Regions from separate parts of the Sulfitobacter sp. 1A13368 genome, predicted to be linked through region 2. Evidence: riboswitches for the same ligand, from Rfam matches in the RefSeq annotation. Region 2 holds a riboswitch; the other holds the start of a gene.
What was found. A riboswitch is a leader RNA that binds a small molecule or an ion and turns the genes downstream of it on or off. The one in region 2 is predicted to bind thiamine pyrophosphate.
Positions count from the first base shown of each region.

Region 1: it holds a riboswitch for thiamine pyrophosphate, as region 2 does, so the genes downstream of both, thiB (thiamine ABC transporter substrate binding subunit) here and thiD (bifunctional hydroxymethylpyrimidine kinase/phosphomethylpyrimidine kinase) in region 2, are expected to answer to the same signal.

Region 1 is NZ_JBIFFR010000003.1:188,624-197,456, reverse strand. It holds gene ACGYK4_RS08005 (ATP-binding cassette domain-containing protein) at 1-646, opposite strand, end outside; gene ACGYK4_RS08000 (thiamine/thiamine pyrophosphate ABC transporter permease ThiP) at 633-2,189, opposite strand; gene thiB (thiamine ABC transporter substrate binding subunit) at 2,165-3,142, opposite strand; TPP riboswitch at 3,177-3,278, opposite strand; gene aroC (chorismate synthase) at 3,371-4,480, shown strand; gene ACGYK4_RS07985 (DMT family transporter) at 4,491-5,429, shown strand; gene cobO (cob(I)yrinic acid a,c-diamide adenosyltransferase) at 5,500-6,105, shown strand; gene ACGYK4_RS07975 (alkaline phosphatase D family protein) at 6,163-7,710, opposite strand; gene pcaF (3-oxoadipyl-CoA thiolase) at 7,917-8,833, shown strand, end outside.
Region 2 is NZ_JBIFFR010000002.1:247,464-256,296, forward strand. It holds gene ACGYK4_RS04770 (ABC transporter permease) at 1-241, opposite strand, end outside; gene ACGYK4_RS04775 (ABC transporter ATP-binding protein) at 241-924, opposite strand; gene ACGYK4_RS04780 (TenA family protein) at 975-1,658, opposite strand; gene ACGYK4_RS04785 (ABC transporter substrate-binding protein) at 1,655-2,602, opposite strand; gene ACGYK4_RS04790 (ThiF family adenylyltransferase) at 2,640-3,602, opposite strand; gene ACGYK4_RS04795 (thiamine phosphate synthase) at 3,599-4,195, opposite strand; gene ACGYK4_RS04800 (thiazole synthase) at 4,192-4,953, opposite strand; gene thiS (sulfur carrier protein ThiS) at 4,957-5,154, opposite strand; gene ACGYK4_RS04810 (FAD-dependent oxidoreductase) at 5,144-6,124, opposite strand; gene thiD (bifunctional hydroxymethylpyrimidine kinase/phosphomethylpyrimidine kinase) at 6,117-6,920, opposite strand; TPP riboswitch at 6,988-7,084, opposite strand; gene ACGYK4_RS04820 (error-prone DNA polymerase) at 7,196-8,833, opposite strand, start outside.

The DNA.
Region 1 (8,833 bases), on a different contig from region 2:
CCGCCGCCGGTCCCGGCGCATGTGCGCGCCCGCCTTCGACAAAGATGACCTCATCCGCGATGCGGCGCACGTCATCGGGGGCATGGGTCACCATGATCAGCCCCGCGCCGGTCTCACGGGCGAGGTCTTGGACCAAATCCAGCATCTCGACCCGAAGCGCCGGGCCGAGCGCGGCAAAGGGCTCATCCAACAGCACCCAAGGCCGCGCCTGCACCAGCACCCGCGCCAGCGCCACGCGGCTTTGCTGCCCGCCCGACAGCGCGCCGGGGCGTTTGGCGGCGTGATCGCTGAGCCCCACCCGCGCGAGGGCGGCATCGACCGCCTCTCGATCCGCCGCTTTCAGCCGCAGGTCGGGGCGCAGGCCAAGGCCGACGTTCTGCCGCACGGTGAGATGCGGGAATAGGTTGTTGTCCTGAAACAGCATCGTCATGCCGCGCTGGCCGGGATGTTGATCCGTGATCTCCTCCCCCTCCCGCAACAACCGCCCCGCCGCCACCGGCACGAACCCACAGATTGCCGCCAGCAGGGTCGACTTGCCCGACCCGGAGGGGCCGATCACCGCGTAGTTGCGCCCCTGCGCCAGTGTCATATCGGCCACGAGGGAGAACTCGCCCCGCTCAATGCGCATGTCTTCAAGCGTCAGCATGCCAGCGCCCCCATTTGTCGCAGATGAAAAACACCGCCAGCGCCAAGACCAGCAAAAGCAGCGCTGCGCCCGCCGCGGCCTCCATCCGGTAGGCGCCCATCAGACGATACATCTGCAAGGGCAGCGTCGCACGTTCCTGATCGGCGAAAAGCGCGATCACGCCGAGATCCCCCACCGACAGCGCCCCCGTCAGCCCGGCGGCAAAGCCCAATTGCGGGCGCAGACGCGGCAGGACCAGCAGCCGCCACAGCGCCCAACCTGTCATGCCGAGGGTTTGGGTCAGGGGGCCATAATCCTGCAAGGTCTCGCGCAGGCGCGGCACCAGAATGCGCAGCACGAAGGGCAGCGCCATCAGCGCGTTGACCAAGGCGGTGACCGGCAGGCTCAGCCGTGCCGGGTCGAGCACAGGGTTGATCAGGATGAACCACCCCGTGCCAATCATCAGCGGAGAGGCCGCAAGCCCCATCAGGCCAATCGCCTCCACCCCGCCGCGCCGCCGGGTGGCGATCCAGCCTGCCATCGGCAGCGCCAGCAGGGCCAGCACCGCCACACTCAACCCCGCCACCAGAATGCTATTCCCGGTGGCCTGCCAGACCGAGGCAGGCAGTTCCGCGATCCCCGCCAGCCCGCGCAGCACCACGGCGCCCAGCGGCAGCAGCAAAAACAGCGCGGCGAGCGCGATCACCAACCCGTCCAACGCCCGCTGCACGCCCCCCCGCGCATCCCAGCGGCGCAGGGGGCGGTCCAACCCGCCGCCCAAGCTGATCGGCGGGATCAGCCAAAGCGCCGCCACCGCCGCTGCGCCAGCCAGAACAAGCTGCACCACGGACAGAAGCGCGGCACGCCCCAGATCAAAGTCAAACCGAAAGGCCTGATAGATCGCCAATTCAATCGTCGTCGCCCGCGGCCCACCGCCCAGCGTCAGCGCCACGGCGAAACTGGTCAGGCAAATCACGAAAATCAGCGCCGCCACGCCGGGCAGCACCTGCCGCAGCATCGGCCATTCCAGCGCCAGAAACAACGCACGCGGCGTCATCTGCAGCTGCCCAGCAAGCCGAAACCGCTCAGAAGGGATGCTCTGCCAGCCTTGCAGCAAAAGCCGCGTCGCCAGCGGCAGGTTAAAGAAGACATGCGCCAGTACCACACCATGCAGCCCGTAGATCGACACCGGCGGCAGGCCAAGAGCCGCGCCAAATTGGTTGAGCACGCCCGAGCGGCCAAAGACCGTCAGCAGCCCCAGCACCGCCACGATCACCGGCAGAATGAAGGGCGCGCCCAGCAGCGTGATCAGCGCGCCGCGCCCCCAAAACCGCCGCCGCGCCAGCGCCCGCGCCACCGGCACGGCCAGCAGCACAGACAGCACTGCCGACCAGACCGCCTGTGTCGCGGTAAACCGCACCGCCGCCCAATCCGCCGGGCCAAGCCCTGCGCCCACATCGGCCGCCGCGAAGACGGCGACCAAAGCGGCAAGGATCAGCCCTGCGACCAGCGCGGCGGCGAAAAGCCCCGTCTTGCCGCTTAACGCGACAGCGCGGTCAGCCATTCGTCCAAAGCCTCCTCACGGAGCGCGGGGACCTCGTCGTTCGGCACCAACAGCGCCTTGCCGGGCTGGATCATGCCCTCGAACCCTGCGGGCAGACCGCCTTCGGGCGTCACGGCGGGATACATCCAGTTGGTCGTCGGCAGCACCGATTGCGCGGCATCAGAGACGAGGTATTGCAAGAACCGATCCCCCAGTTCCGGCTGATCCGACCCGGCAAGCTTCCCCGCCACTTCGATCTGCATGTAGTGGCCTTCGTCGAACAGCGCTGCGGTCTTGCTGTCGTCCTCCTCCGCGATCAGGTGATAAGCGGGGGAAGTGGTGTAGCTCAGCACCATGTCAGCCTCGCCTTCAAGGAAGAGGCCATAGGCTTCGGACCAACCCTTTGTCACGGTCACGACATTGTCGGCCAGTCCCGTCCAAACCTCGGGCGCCTCATCGCCATAGGCCGCTTTGACCCACATCAGCAGCCCCAAACCGGGCGTCGAAGAGCGCGGGTCTTGGATCACGATTTTCAGATCGCTCTCGGCCAGCGCTTTGAAACTACCGGGCGCGTCCAGATCGGTGCCGTGAACAAAGGCGAAATAGCCCCAGTCATAGGGCACGAAAACTTCGTCTTCCCAAGTGATCGGCAGGTCATAGTCGGCCTGCAACCCGCTCGGCCCAAACAGATCGGTCTCTTTCGCGGCGGCGACGAGGCTGGTGTCCAGCCCCAGCACGATATCCGCGTCCGACCGTGCGCCTTCAAGCTTGAGCCGCGCCAGCAAGGCCGCGCCATCGCCCATGCCAACGAATTTCAGATCGCAGCCGCATTCGGCCTCGAACCCCTCTTCGATGGCCGGGCCCGGCCCCCATTCGGTGACGAAACTGTCGTAGGTATAGACCGTCAGTTCAGGCGTCTCGGCCCATGCGGCCGATGCGCCCATGACGCCCGCAGCAAGTGTAAGATACTTCATCGCATCCTCCTTTTGCGGCGAAAGGTAAAAGGTGGATGTTTGTCCTGACCTTCCCTCCGCCGGTGTTAACCGGTTCAGGTTCAACGGGTCCGCACAGCATGCACATCTCAGCCCAAAGGCCCCCCGAGGTAGCGTCAGGGGTAGATGCCCCCCACACAATTGGCAAGGCAAATCCCCTTGAGGCAGGGCGCTGCCCCGGCTAAGGGTTTGACAACAGGAGGTCCGCCCATGTCGATCAACAGCTTTGGCCATCTTTACCGGGTCACCACATGGGGCGAGAGCCACGGGCCCGCCCTTGGGGCGACCATCGACGGCTGCCCTCCCGGCGTGCCGATTGACGAGGGCATGATCCAGCAGTGGCTCGACAAGCGCAAACCGGGCCAGAACAAATACACCACTCAGCGGCGCGAAGCGGATGAGGTGCGGATCCTGTCGGGCACCTTTGAAGGGGTCACCACCGGCACGCCGATCCAGTTGATGATCGAGAACACCGATCAACGCTCGAAAGACTACGGCGACATCAAGGACAAGTTTCGCCCCGGTCACGCCGACATCACCTATTTCCAAAAATACGGCATCCGCGACTATCGCGGGGGTGGCCGTTCCTCGGCCCGGGAGACCGCCGCGCGGGTGGCGGCGGGCGGTCTGGCACGGGAGGCGATCAAGGCGCTGGCCCCAAAGCTTCAGATCACCGGCTATATGGTGCAGATGGGGCCGCATAAGATCGACCGCAAGGCGTTCGATTGGGACCAGATCGACCAAAACCCCTTTTGGGTGCCGGATGCCAAGGCGGCGGCGGACTGGGCCGACTACCTCGACGGGCTGCGCAAATCGGGCAGCAGCGTCGGCGCGATCATCGAAGTCACGGCGCGCGGCGTGCCTGCGGGCCTCGGCGCGCCGGTCTATGGCAAGCTCGACACCGATCTGGCCGCCGCGATGATGAGCATCAATGCCGTCAAGGGCGTGGAGATCGGCGAGGGCATGTCGGCTGCGATGCTGACCGGCGAATTGAATGCCGATGAGATCACCATGGGACCCGATGGGCCGGAATATTCCTCGAACCACGCGGGCGGCATCTTGGGCGGGATCAGCACCGGGCAGGATGTGGTGCTGCGCTTCGCGGTGAAGCCGACCTCCAGCATCCTGACCACGCGGCGCACGATCACGAAACAGGGCGAAGAGACTGAGATCATCACCAAGGGCCGCCACGATCCCTGCGTCGGCATCCGCGCGGTGCCGGTGGGCGAGGCGATGATGGCCTGCGTGCTGCTGGATCACCTGCTGCTGCATCGCGGACAGATTGGCCAGAACCGCGGCATAATTGGCCCCGAGGCGTGAGGATCAAAGCATGAAAGTCGATGATTTCTCCGCCCGCCCCGCCCTTGGTGTCGGACTGAAAATCACGGCGATCCTGCTTTTCACCTGCATGTCCGCGATCATCAAATCGCTGGCCGACGAGGTTCCCGCGGGAGAGTCGGTCTTCTTCCGCTCCTTCTTTGCCATTCCAGTGATCCTGATCTGGCTGGCGCAGCGCGGCAAATTGAAAAGCGGGCTGAAGACGCAAAACCCGATGGGCCATGTCTGGCGCGGGCTGTTCGGCACCACGGCGATGGGGCTGACCTTCACCGGCCTCGGCCTGCTGCCCCTGCCCGAGGTCACGGCCATTGGCTTTGCCACACCGATTTTCACCGTCATCCTCGCCGCCGTGTTGCTGGGCGAAAAAATCCGACTGATCCGCGTGAGTGCTGTGGCGATCGGGTTGGTGGGGGTGATGATCATCCTCTGGCCGCGTTTCACCAGCATCGGCACGATGGAGCAGACAGCCACCATCGGCGCGTTGCTGATCCTGATGGCGACAATGGTGCGCAGCCTCGTGCAGATCCACATTCGTCAATTGGTGCAGAACGAAGACACCGCCGCGATCGTCTTCTACTTCTCTTGCACCGCCTCCCTGCTGGCGCTTTGCACTTTGCCCTTCGGCTGGGTCATCCCCGATCTGCAAACCTTTGTCCTGCTGGTCCTCGCCGGGTTGATCGGCGGGGTGGCGCAGATCCTGATCACCTCGGCCTATCGCTTTGGCTCGGCCTCGATGCTGGCACCCTATGACTACACCTCAATGCTTTTCGCCATTTTGCTGGGCTATGTCTTCTTTGCCGAACTGCCCACGGTGATGATGCTGGCCGGCGCGGCGTTGGTGATCAGCGCGGGCGCGCTGGTGATCTGGCGCGAGCGGCAGTTGGGAATGGAACGGGGCAAGGCGCGGTCTGTCACCGATCCCAAAGCGTGATCGAATGCGGGCTTTCGCCCGGCCCGGCCTCTCCCTATGGTGCCCCAAAACCGGATAGAGGAGATGACCGATGAGCGACGCGGATCCGAAAGATCACAAGGAAAAGATGCAGCAGCGTCAGGCCGAACAGCGCGCCAAGGTGGCCGAGTTGCAAGACCCGGACAAGGGTCTGGTGCTGGTCCATACCGGCCCGGGCAAGGGCAAATCCTCTTCCGCCTTCGGCGTCGTGGTGCGTGCGCTTGGCTGGAAGCAGCGCGTCGGCGTGGTGCAGTTCATCAAGGGCAAATGGAAAACCGGCGAACGATTGTTCTTTGAACGGCTGGACGAGGTGATATGGCACACGATGGGCGAAGGCTTCACTTGGGACACCCAAGACCGCAACCGCGACATCGCCGCCGCCGAGGCCGCATTCGGCAAGGCGCGCGAGATGATGGAGAGCGGGGACTATGACCTTGTGGTGATGGATGAGATCAACATCGCCATCCGCTATGAATACCTCAAGATCGAAGATGTGATCGCCGGGCTGGATGCCCGCGACAAGCGCACAGCCGTGGTGCTGACAGGCCGCGACGCCCGGCCCGAGCTTTGCGACTATGCCGATCTGGTGACCGAAATGTCCGAGGTTAAACACCCGTTCAAAGCGGGCATCAAAGCACAGCGCGGCGTCGACTACTGAAACGAAAAGGATCGCCCGCATCCGGGCGATCCTCTCACTGTGCCAAGCGGAGGGCGCTTAGATCGCCGCCCCTTTAGGGTCGAGCGTCACCGAATAAAGCTCCGTATCGGCACGGTCCATCAGGCGCACTTTCATCTGCTGGGTCTTGGCGTCGATATCGACCAACCCAAAGAATTGCAGACCAGCAGAAGGCGGCAGGTTCACCTGACCCTCTTCCGGTGCTTTGACGTATTTCAACTCGGGGCCAAAGGTACCGTCCAACTCGTTCGGACCAAAGGTGCCCGCGTGCAGCGGGCCCGAGACGAACTCCCAAAACGGGTCAAAGTCCTGAAACTGCGCCTTGTCGGGATTGTAGTAATGCGCGGCGGTGTAATGCACATCCGCCGTGAACCAGACCACGTTGTCGACCTGCGCGGTCTTGATGAAACGCAGCAGCCCTGCAATCTCTTGCTCGCGGCCCTTGGTGGCACCATTGTCGCCATTGGCAACCGCCTCGGCCCCGCCGCCGACGACCAGACCGATGGGCATGTCGCAGGCGATGACCTTCCACGTGGCCGCCGAATTGGTCAGCTCCCGCTTGAGCCATGCCATCTGCTCGGCCCCGAGGATATCGGTGGCCTGCGACATCTCGGTCTGCATGTTCTCGCTGTTCGGCCCCCGGTAGCTGCGCAGGTCGAGGAAGAAGACATCCAGCATCGGACCGTAGTTGATCTTGCGATAGACCCGGCCCGGCTCGGCAGGAGTGATGCGCAGCGGGGTCATCTCATGGAAGGCCTGCGAAGCGCGCGCGGCGAGGACATGGATCGACTTCTCGCTATAGCGGTCGTCTTCCATCAGGCTGCGCGAGGAGGACCAGTTGTTCACGACTTCATGGTCGTCCCATTGCATGAAGGTCGGCACATGGGCGTTCATCTCACGCACATGGGCGTCCATCAGGTTGTATTTCCACTGGCCGCGGTATTCGTCCAGCGTCTCGGCCACCTTGCGCTTCTCGTCGATGATGGTGGTGTTCTTCCACATCGCGCCATCGTCAAGCTGCACCTCATCCTCAAGCGGGCCATCGGCATAGATGGTGTCACCGGAATGCAGGAAGAAGTCGGGGCGGTGTTTGGCCATGGTCGCATAGGTGCGCATGCCCTCATCGTCGATGCCCCAGCCCTGACCGGCGGTGTCACCGGACCAAGCAAAGCGCACGTCGCGGCGCGCGGTGGGCGCGGTGCGGAACTGGCCGATGATCGGCTCGGAGGTGGCGTTGATGTCGCTCAGATCGGCGGCGGTGAAGCGGTAAAAGATATCCTGATCCGAGGGCAGCCCTTCGACCAGACGTTTCACCGCCAGATCGTGGTTCGGCAACGCATTCATCGGCGCAAGCTGGCGCGCGTTGGCAAAGCTTTCGGTGGTGGAGATTTCGACCTGCACCCGTGCCGGGCGGTCGGTACGGGTCCAGATCATGCCGGACTGCGTGTCGACATCGCCCGATTGCACCCCATGGGTAAACACCGGGCGCGAGGCCGCACGGCTGAGGCTGGGCATGGCAAGGCTTGCGGCAAAGGCGGTGGAGCCCGCCAGCACAGCACGGCGGGTCGGGCGGATCAGTTTGGTCATCTTGAGCTTCCTCTGAGGGTGGCGATGGCAGCACAGAACCCCCGGCGCGTGACAGATGGCCGACGAATGCGTGACTCTTTGGCAAAGCTTTGGTGACAGGGCGGTGACGTGTTACCAAAATCGACCCTCTAATTTCATTCCGTAACATTTTTATTGAACCGAATCGCCCCGATGTGTAGATTGCGGTGCAACAACAGGAGACCCCCATGCAGGCATTCATCTGCGACGCGCAGCGCACCCCCATTGGCCGTTACGGCGGCGCCCTCTCTTCGGTTCGCGCCGATGATCTGGCCGCCGTACCGTTGAAGGCGCTGATGGAGCGGAACCCTTCCGTCGATTGGGCGCGGGTCGATGACGTGATCATGGGCTGCGCCAATCAGGCGGGCGAGGACAACCGCAACGTGGCACGCATGGCGTCGCTATTGGCCGGTCTGCCGGTCGATGTGCCGGGTGCCACGATCAACCGTCTCTGCGCCAGCGGCATGGACGCCGTCGGCGCCGCCGCCCGGGCGATCCGCGCGGGCGACATGGACCTCGCCATCGCCGGCGGGATCGAGAGCATGTCGCGCGCGCCCTTCGTCATGCCCAAGGCCGAGACCGCCTTTTCGCGCAACAATGCCGTCTATGACACGACCATCGGCTGGCGCTTCGTGAACCCGAAGATGAAGGCGCAGTTCGGCGTGGATTCCATGCCGGAAACCGCCGACAACGTCGCCGCAGACTACGACGTTTCGCGCGAAGATCAGGACGCCTTCGCGGCACGCAGCCAGGAACGCTATGCCGCCGCCGCCGAGAGAGGCATCTTTGCCGAGGAGATCGCCCCGGTCACCATTCCGCAGCGCAAGGGCGAGGATATCGTCGTCGACAGCGACGAACACCCCCGCCCTGGCACCACGTTGGAAAAACTCGGCAAGCTGCGCGGCATCAACGGCGCGGATCTCACTGTTACTGCCGGCAATGCCTCGGGCGTGAACGACGGCGCGGCAGCGATGCTGTTGGCTTCGGAAGCGGGCGTGAAGGACCACGGCCTGACCCCCATCGCCCGCTTCGTGGCGATGTCTGCTGCAGGCGTTGAACCGCGCGTCATGGGCATCGGCCCGATCCCTGCCGTGCGCAAGGTACT
Region 2 (8,833 bases):
ACAGCGCCGTCTCGATGCCGAGGAAAATGCCTAAACTTAGGCCCAGTGCAAGATTGCCCGCCGACCACAGCGCATTCTGCCAAAGCAGCGCGGCATTCCCGCCCAGCGCTTGTAAGACAAGCCAAGGCCCCGGCAGGATGAAACGCGGCACGCCGCTGAGGGTGACAACAAGCTGCCATATCGCGACGGCGAGGGCGAAGCAGACCATGCCACGCCATAATTTATGCAGCGTAAATACCATCAGGCGACCTGTGCGGGTGAGGCCAGCCCCATGCGGCGCAGCAGATCGGCTTGAGCGGCGAGGGTCTCGGGGGCGTCGATCCGGCGCGGTGGCGGCGTTTTGGGCAGGGGGCAGGGGGCGGCCCCATGGCGGCTCACGATCCAAGCGTGATCGGCGAGCCTCAGGGCCTCCGCCGGGTCATGGGTGATCAGCACGACGGTTCGCCCGCAAAGCAGCCGCGCCGCTAGATCCTGCATTTTAAGGCGGGTTACCACATCGAGGGCAGAAAAAGGTTCGTCCAGCAAGACCATGGGGCGGTCTTCATACAGCGTGCGGGCAAGGGTGACGCGCTGGCGCTGGCCAGCGGAAAGCTGGGCAGGTTTGCGGCGCAGCTCCGCGCGAAGCCCGACCTCGGCCAAAAGCGCGGCGGCACGGTCAGGGTCCGCCCGTTCTCCGCGCAGCCGGGCGGGGATGGTGACATTCTCAACCGCATTCGCCCAAGGCAGCAGTTGATCGTCCTGCGCCATCATCGCAACACGGGGGGCGATGGGACGGTCGTCATCCGTAGCAATACGGCCCTCCAGCCGCGCCAAAGTGGGCAGACCCGCAAGCAGCCGCAGCAGCGAGGTTTTCCCCACACCCGAGGGACCGAGCAAGACGTTCCATTGCCCGGCCTTGAGGGTAAGATCAAAATGGTCGATCAAAGGGCCCGCAGCGCCGTGAAGCGCGCCCGATAGATGCACCGCAGGGGCGGTCATGCTGCCGCGGGCGACAGCGCCATGCCCCAAAAGCCAACCTCAAGCGCCGTGGCCGTGTTGAACCGCTCTTGCAAGGTCTTGGCTCGGGGCAGGGTTTGCCAATCCGCGCCCAGACGCCGCGCTAGCGCGCCGTCGATCAGCGCGCCGACATCGCGGCACAGTGCTTGATACTCTTCACCCCCATAAACCGCGCGCCAATCGGCATAGGGGCCGTCATTGCCCCGCAGGGCCAACCCAATCTCACCATAGCCCAGAACGCAGGGGGCGAGGGCGGCCATCAGGTCAAGGAAATCCCCGGAATAGCCCGCCTCCAAAACATAGCGCGTATAGGCGAGGTTGCCGGGAGCCTCTGCCGTGGACTCGAGCGTGGTGCGGTCGATGCCATAGCCTGCGCAGGTCTCTACATGGAGGGGCATCTCCACATGCACGAGCGCATGGACCGTGGCACTCGCGGCGGCCATTTCATCCAGCGTTTCCGCCTTGGCCGCGGCAAGGGCCCAAGCGCGGGCGAAGTGAATCAGGAAAACATAGTCCTGCCGCAGGTAATGCAAATAGCTGGCCTGTGGCAGACTGCCGTTGCCCAACTGTTCGACAAAGTCATGGCGGGTATAGGCCCACCATGTCTCTCCGGCGCCACTGCGCCATGCTGCGAAGGCCTTGCCGTAATCGGGCGCCGTCATGGTTTCGCCTGCGCTGTGACGTCGACCACCAGATCGGCGGCGGGGATCACGGTTTCCACCACGCCGCTTTCCTTCATGAAGGTCTCGAACCGGTCATAGCGCCCGTGGTCCACGGCCGCGGGGCGGGTGGCGAAACGCGGCCATGTGTCTTCCCATGCGCGGGTGTTCAGCTCGTTGCGCAGCTCGACGTCGGAGGCAAAGAAGACCTCTCCGCTGGCGGCCGGGTCGTTCACGATATCGGCGGCGGCCCGTTCGGTGGCACGCAGGAAGCGGGCGATCATGTCGCGGTCCATCTCTTCGGCATGGGCGACATAGATCAACTCGTCATAGGCTGGCACGCCCTCGGCTTCGGGGTAAAAGCAACGGCCCTCATGGCCCTCGATCTGCATCTGGTTCAGCTCGAAATTGCGGAACGCGCCGATCACCCCGTCGACTTGTCCCGACATTAGCGCGGGCGAGATCGACCAGCCGATGTTGATTTGCTCGACCTCGGCAGGCGCCACGCCATTGTGGCTCAGCATCGCATCCAGCAGCATCTCTTGCACGCCCGCCACGGCAAAACCCACCTTTCGGCCCTTCAGGTCCGCCATCTCCTGCACCGGCCCGTCGGCGCGGACCACGAGGCAGGTGAGCGGGGTTTCGACCAGCGTGCCCACACGGCGCAGGTCCAACCCCTCGCGCTGGGCGAGATGCAGTTCCGGTTGATAGGAGACCGCAAGATCGACCCGGCCCGCCGCCACCATGCGCGGCGGCTCATTCGGGTCGGCGGGGGAGACGAGTTCGACCTCTAACCCCGCATCGGTGAAATAGCCCTTTTCCTGCGCCAGAATGATCGGCCCGTGGTCGGGGTTCACGAACCAGTCGAGCATGACGGTCATCTTGTCTTGGGCCAAGGCAGGGGCTGTGATCAGCGTCAGGGCAAGGGGGGCGAGGATGTTTTTCACGAAGGGTCTCCAGTATATCGTTTATGCGGGAAAAGGGTCAGGCGCCGGGGAGGGCGAGTAGGGCGATCTCGCCCGGCCAGCGGGGGCGAAGGGTGTTGGCCGCGTGATGCGCGCGCAGGCCGGTGCGGCAGGCTAGCACGATGCGGGGTGCATCGGCTGGCAACGGCAAGTCCGGCAGCGCCTCGGGCGGGACATGGCGCGCTTGGTCTGAGAAAGGCGCGGGCGCTTCGGCGCGCAGGTCGATGACCATATCGCGCGAGGCGATCTGGCTTTCGGCGATGAAACCCGCGGCGCGCGCAGGCTCGGGCGCGCTGTCGAAACGAAAGCCCGACATGCGCCATTGCGCGGCGTCCCAGATCAAGAGTTGCCCCAGCGGGGAGGGCGTGAGGCCCAGCAGGACCGAGAGCGCCATCTGCGCCTGTGCCGCGCCGATCATCCCGACCACGGGCCCCAAGACGCCCGCCGTGTCACATGTCGCTGCCGCCTGGGGCAGGTCAGGGAAAACAGCGCGGAGCGAGGGGGCACTCCCGCAGAAACCGCCGACATAGCCCGACAGCCCAAGGGCCGAGGCTGAAATCAGCGGTTTGCCCTGCGCGCGGGCTTCGTCCGACAGGGTCAGGCTGGCGGCGAAAGTGTCGGCGCAGTCGAGCGCGATATCGCAGTCCGCCAGCAGGGCGGGCGCATTGGCGGGGGTGAGCCATTCGGCACGCGGCACAAGCGTTACCTCGGGGTTCAGCGCCGCCATCGCCTCGGCGGCGGCACGGACCTTGGGGCTGCCGATACCGTCCATCCGGTAGAGCGGTTGGCGGTGCAGATTGCTCAAGGCCACCTGATCGCCGTCGACCAATGTGATCCGCCCGACACCGGCCCCGACGAGATATTGCAGCACAGGCACCGCCAGCGCTCCGGCACCGACGACCAGCACATGCGCCGCCGTGAGCCGCGCTTGCCCCTCGGCGCCGATCTGCGGCAGAACCGTCTGGCGGACATAGCGGCTCATGCCGTCACCTCAAGCCATTCGCGCATCCGCGCTTCGGGGTCTGCGTGCAGCGTGATATCCGTGACCGCCGCCACCGTATCGGCCCCGGCAGCAAAGGCCCCCGGCGCGCGGGCGACAGACATGCCGCCAATGGCGCAAAGCGGAATGTCCCCGATCCGCGCTTTCCATTCCGTCAGCCGGTCGAGGCCCTGTTCGGTCCATTTCATTTTTTTCAGAATGGTCGGATAGACGGGGCCGAGGGCGATGTAATCGGGGGCGAGGGCCAGCGCGCGGTCAAGCTCGGCATGGTCATGGGTCGACAGGCCCAGCTTCAGCCCGGCGGCGCGGATCGCGGGGATGTCGGCACTGTCCAAATCCTCTTGCCCCAGATGCAGCCAATCGGCTCCCAGTTCAATCGCCAGTTGCCAGTGGTCATTCACCACCAGCAGTGCGCCGTGCTGGCGGCAGAGGTCGAGCGCGGTGGTGATCTCGGCCCGCAGCACCTCTTCGGGCGCGTCCTTGATGCGCAGTTGCACCAGCTTCACCCCCAAGGGCACGGCCCGCGCGACCCATGCGGCACTATCGAAGACGGGGTAGAAACGCGGCAAGCTCATAGCCAAGCCTTTCCAATGACGGGGGTGGAGGGCACGGCCATGTCGCGCTGGCCCATGGGGCCGGAAGCGGCAGCAAGCGCGCCCGCGCGGCAGGCCAGTGCAAAGGCTTCGGCCATGGCGGCGGGGTCTGCGGCCTCGGCCACGGCGGTGTTCAGCAGTACCGCGTCGAACCCCATCTCCAACGCCTGTGCCGCATGGCTGGGCAGGCCGAGACCTGCATCGATCACCATCGCCACATCGGGAAAGGCCGCCCGCAGGCTGCGCAGCCCGTGCAGGTTGTTCAGCCCCAGCCCCGAGCCGATGGGCGCACCCCATGGCATCAGCACCCGGCAGCCCGCATCGACCAGCCGCGCGGCCAGCACCTGATCCTCGGTGGTATAGGGGAAGACCTCGAACCCATCGGCGCAGAGCGCCTCGGCAGCCTCGACCAGCCCGAAGGGGTCAGGTTGCAGGGTGTCGGCATGGCCGATGACCTCGAGCTTGATCCAATTGGTGCCGAAATACTCTCGCGCCATCTGCGCCGTGGTGATCGCCTCGCGCGCGGAATGGCAGCCGGCGGTATTGGGCAGCAGATGCACGCCCAAGCCGCGCACCATGTCCCAAAACGCCTGTCCCGCCCCCTGTTCGCGGCGCAGCGAAACCGTGGCGACCGGCGCGGCGCTTTGGCGAAAGGCGGCCTCCATCACCGCGGGCGAGGGGTAGCGCGCGGTGCCCAGCATCAGCGGCAGGGGCAGGGTGGTGCCGTAGAAATCGCGCATCACTCAGCCCCCCTGCATGGCGCTGAGCACTTCGAGCCGGTCGCCGTCGCTCAGCATGGTCTCGCCCCGCGCGCCTGCGGGAACGAAACTGCCGTTGAGGGCTGTGGCGACTTTTGCCTCGCCCCAACCCAGCTCTGCCAATGCCGCGTTAAGCTGGGAGGCCGCGACCTCACGCGTCTTGCCGTTCACTTCAATCTTCACGGAATAAATCCCCCGTTGTCGCTGTTGCCAGAAAGCCCGCAGCCTGTTCGGCCAAGGCGGGCGCCATGAGAAAGCCGTGCCGGAACAATCCGTTCAGATGCAGCACCGCCCCGCGCTGTACGATGCCGGGCAGGTTGTCGGCGAAAGCCGGGCGCAGGTCGGCGCCCATCTCGATGATCTCGCCCTCGGCAAAGCGCGGGTCGAGCGCATAGGCGGCTGAGAGCAGTTCCAGCGCCGAGCGGGCGGTCATGCCGCTGCGGCTGGCGCTTTCGATCTGGGTCGCGCCCAGCATGTAGATGCCTTGCCCGCGCGGCACGACGTAAAGCGGGTGGCGCGGGTGCAGCAGGCGGATCGGGCGGGTGAGGGCGATCTCGGGCGCGCGCAGCAGGATCATCTCCCCGCGCACGGCACGCAAACCGGGCAGAGCGTCGCGGGCCACCATGCCGCGGCAGTCGATCACCGGGCCTGTGACCTCCGAAGGGGTGAGGGCCGTGGTCTCAACCGTCACGCCCTCGGCGGCCAGCGCATGGGTCAGGTCTTGCAGCGCTTGGCGCGGGTTCAGATGCGCTTCCTCGGCAAAGAACAACCCGCGGCGATGGCGCCCGGCGAGGTCCGGCTCACAGGCAGCGATGGCTTCGGCGTCGCAGTCGCTGTGGCCTTCGGTGCGGGCGGCGAAACGCTGCAATTCCGCGCGGTCCCGCTCGGGGGCGAGGACCAGCGTGCCCCGATGGGTGACTTCCGTGATCTCCCCCCATAGCGCCGCGGCACGCCGTCCATGGGTTACCACCGCAGGCTCGCTCAGCGCGCCTTCGCAAAAGGGGGCGAGCATGCCGCCCGCCCACCACGAACAGCCGTGCGGCCCGGGCGGGCCTTTGCGGTCAACGAGCCGGGGCCGCAGCCCCTGCGCCAGACAGGCCCGCGCGGCCCAAAGCCCTGCCACGCCCGCGCCGATGATGGTGACATCACTCATGGGGCCAAACGCCGTGAAAATGATGGACCGGCCCGTGGCCATGGCCGATGTTGAGGGCGTCCGCCGCGGCAATGGCGCGTTGCAGATAGCTATGAGCGGCTCCCACCGCCTGCGGCAGAGGCAGGCCCCGCGCCAGACCGGCGGCAATGGCGGCAGAGAGCGTGCAGCCGGTGCCATGGGTGTTCGCCGTCTGCTGGCGGGGCGCGGAAAGGCGCAGGGTGTCGGCCTTGGAAATCAGCAGATCGACGCAGGTTTCGCCCTTGCCATGGCCGCCCTTCATCAGCACCGCGCGGGGGCCGAGCGACAGCAGCGCGCGGCCCTGCACGAGCATGGTGGCCTCGTCGGTGGCTTCTTCTGTGTCCAGCAGCCGTGCGGCCTCGGGCAGGTTCGGCGTCAGTACATGGGCGCGGGGCAGCATCCGGTCGCGCAGGGTTTCCACCGCTTCGGCAGAGAGCAGCGCATCGCCGGATTTCGCCACCATCACCGGGTCGAGCACAACGGGCGCGGCGCAGTCGGCCAGCTCCTCGGCCACGGCGGAGATCGTGGCCGGGTCGCCCAACATGCCAATCTTGACCGCGCCGATGGCCAGATCGTCAAAGACCGCCGCCATCTGCGCGCGGATCATCGCAGGCGCGATCATGGCGACCGCGGTGACGGCGCGGGTGTTCTGCGCGGTCACGGCGGTGAGCACGCTGGCCCCATAGGCGCCAAGCGCGCTAAAGGTCTTGAGATCGGCCTGAATCCCCGCCCCGCCGCCGCTGTCGGACCCCGCAATCGTCAGTGCTTGAAACGCCATTCGGCCCCCCATTCGTTAGATGGGCCAAGGGCATGGAGATACGGGGTAAACGAGCGCCCAGATGGGGCTGATGCTTGCTTCCGTTCCCTACGCCGGTACGACCCGGATCAGGTTCGATGGGTCGGTTTTCACCTCTCAGCCTTGCGGCACCCCAACGGATTTCCGGCAGGCTAGCGAGGGGCGTTCATAGGGTCAACAGGGGATCGGTTATTTATTGTGTTTCGTTTTATATCCGTTAGTTGCGGTGCGTACCTCATGCATTGCATGAGGATTCGTTAATGAAAATCCCGCGATTTGGGGATCACCTTGGCATCACGCGGGTGGCCGTGCATGGCCACCTGACCGGGCAGCGGATGGGTCGGGTGATCGCCCCGCGTCGTGATGCCGGGCATCGGTGCTTCCGAGAGCGCGGCCAGCCGGTCAGAGCGGTTCTCGAGCCGCTCGGCCACCACATGTATCACCCGCCCGTCGGTCTGCACGCGGCCCTCCACGACCAGAAGCCGCGACGACATGATCGTGGGACGGTAGAGCTTGAACATGTTTGGCCAGATCACGAGGTTGGCGACGCCAAACTCATCCTCCAGCGTGATGAAACAGACCCCCTTGGCGCTGCCGGGTTTCTGGCGCACCAGCACCAGCCCCGCCAGCTTTACCCGCCGCCCGTGGCCCATGCGCGAAAGGTCCCGGGCCGAGGAGAACCCCTGCGCGGCGAGGCTCCCGCGGTAGAAGGACATCGGATGCGCCTTCAGCGACAGGCGCAGCGTCTGGTAATCGGCGACCACCTGCTCGGCCTTCGGCATCACCGGCAGATGCACCTCCGGCTCCGGGCCGCGGGCCGAGGCTTCGACATGGTCGAAGATCGGCAAGGCGGGCGCGTCGCGCAGCCCTTGGGCCTGCCAGAGCGCTTGGCGCCGGTCGATCCCCATGCTGCGCATCGTGTCGGCGGCGGCAAGCTGGCGGATCGCCTTGGCATCGAGGCCTGCGCGGGTCTTGAGATCTTCGACATCCGCGTAAGGCGCGTCGCGCCGGTCCATGATCCGCGCGCCGGCCTTTTCCTGCAGCCCGTCTACCATGCGCAGCCCCAGCCGCAGGGCGAAACCGTCCCCACAAGGCTCCAGCGTGCAGTTCCAGTCCGAGAGGTTCACGTCGACATCGCGCACCTCGACCTGATGCTCGCGGGCGTCGCGCACGATCTGCGCCGGCGCGTAGAAGCCCATCGGCTGCGAGTTCAAGAGCGCGCAGGCAAAGGCCGCCGGGTAGTGGCATTTCATCCAACTTGAGACATAGACCAGCTTGGCGAAGCTTGCGGCATGGCTCTCGGGAAAGCCGTATTCGCCGAAGCCCTTGATCTGGTCGAAACAGCGCTGCGCGAAGACCGGATCGTAGCCGCGTTTGGTCATGCGGCCCACCATCTTGTCCTGCAGCTTCTCGATCGTCCCGCGCGAGCGGAAGGTGGCCATGGCCTTGCGCAGCTCGTTGGCCTCGGCGGGGGAGAACCGCGCCGCGTCGATGGAGATTTTCATCGCCTGTTCCTGAAAGATCGGCACGCCCAGCGTCCGGCTGAGGATGCTGAACAACTCGTCCTGCGGATAGGCCGGGCCGGGGGCGGGGTAGACGACGCTCTCCAACCCCTGACGGCGGCGCAGGTAGGGGTGGACCATGTCGCCCTGAATGGGGCCGGGGCGGACGATGGCGACTTCGATCACCAGATCATAGAAGACGCGGGGGCGCAGTTTTGGCAGCATGGCCATCTGCGCGCGGCTTTCCACCTGAAAGACACCAAGGCTGTCGCCGCGGCAGAGCATGTCGTAGGTCGGTCGCCCCGTGGCGTCGTCCTCGTGATCCTCCACCGGCACCGTGGCCAGTTCCAGCGGGCGGTCGTAATGCGCCTCGATCAGGTCGAAGCACTTGGC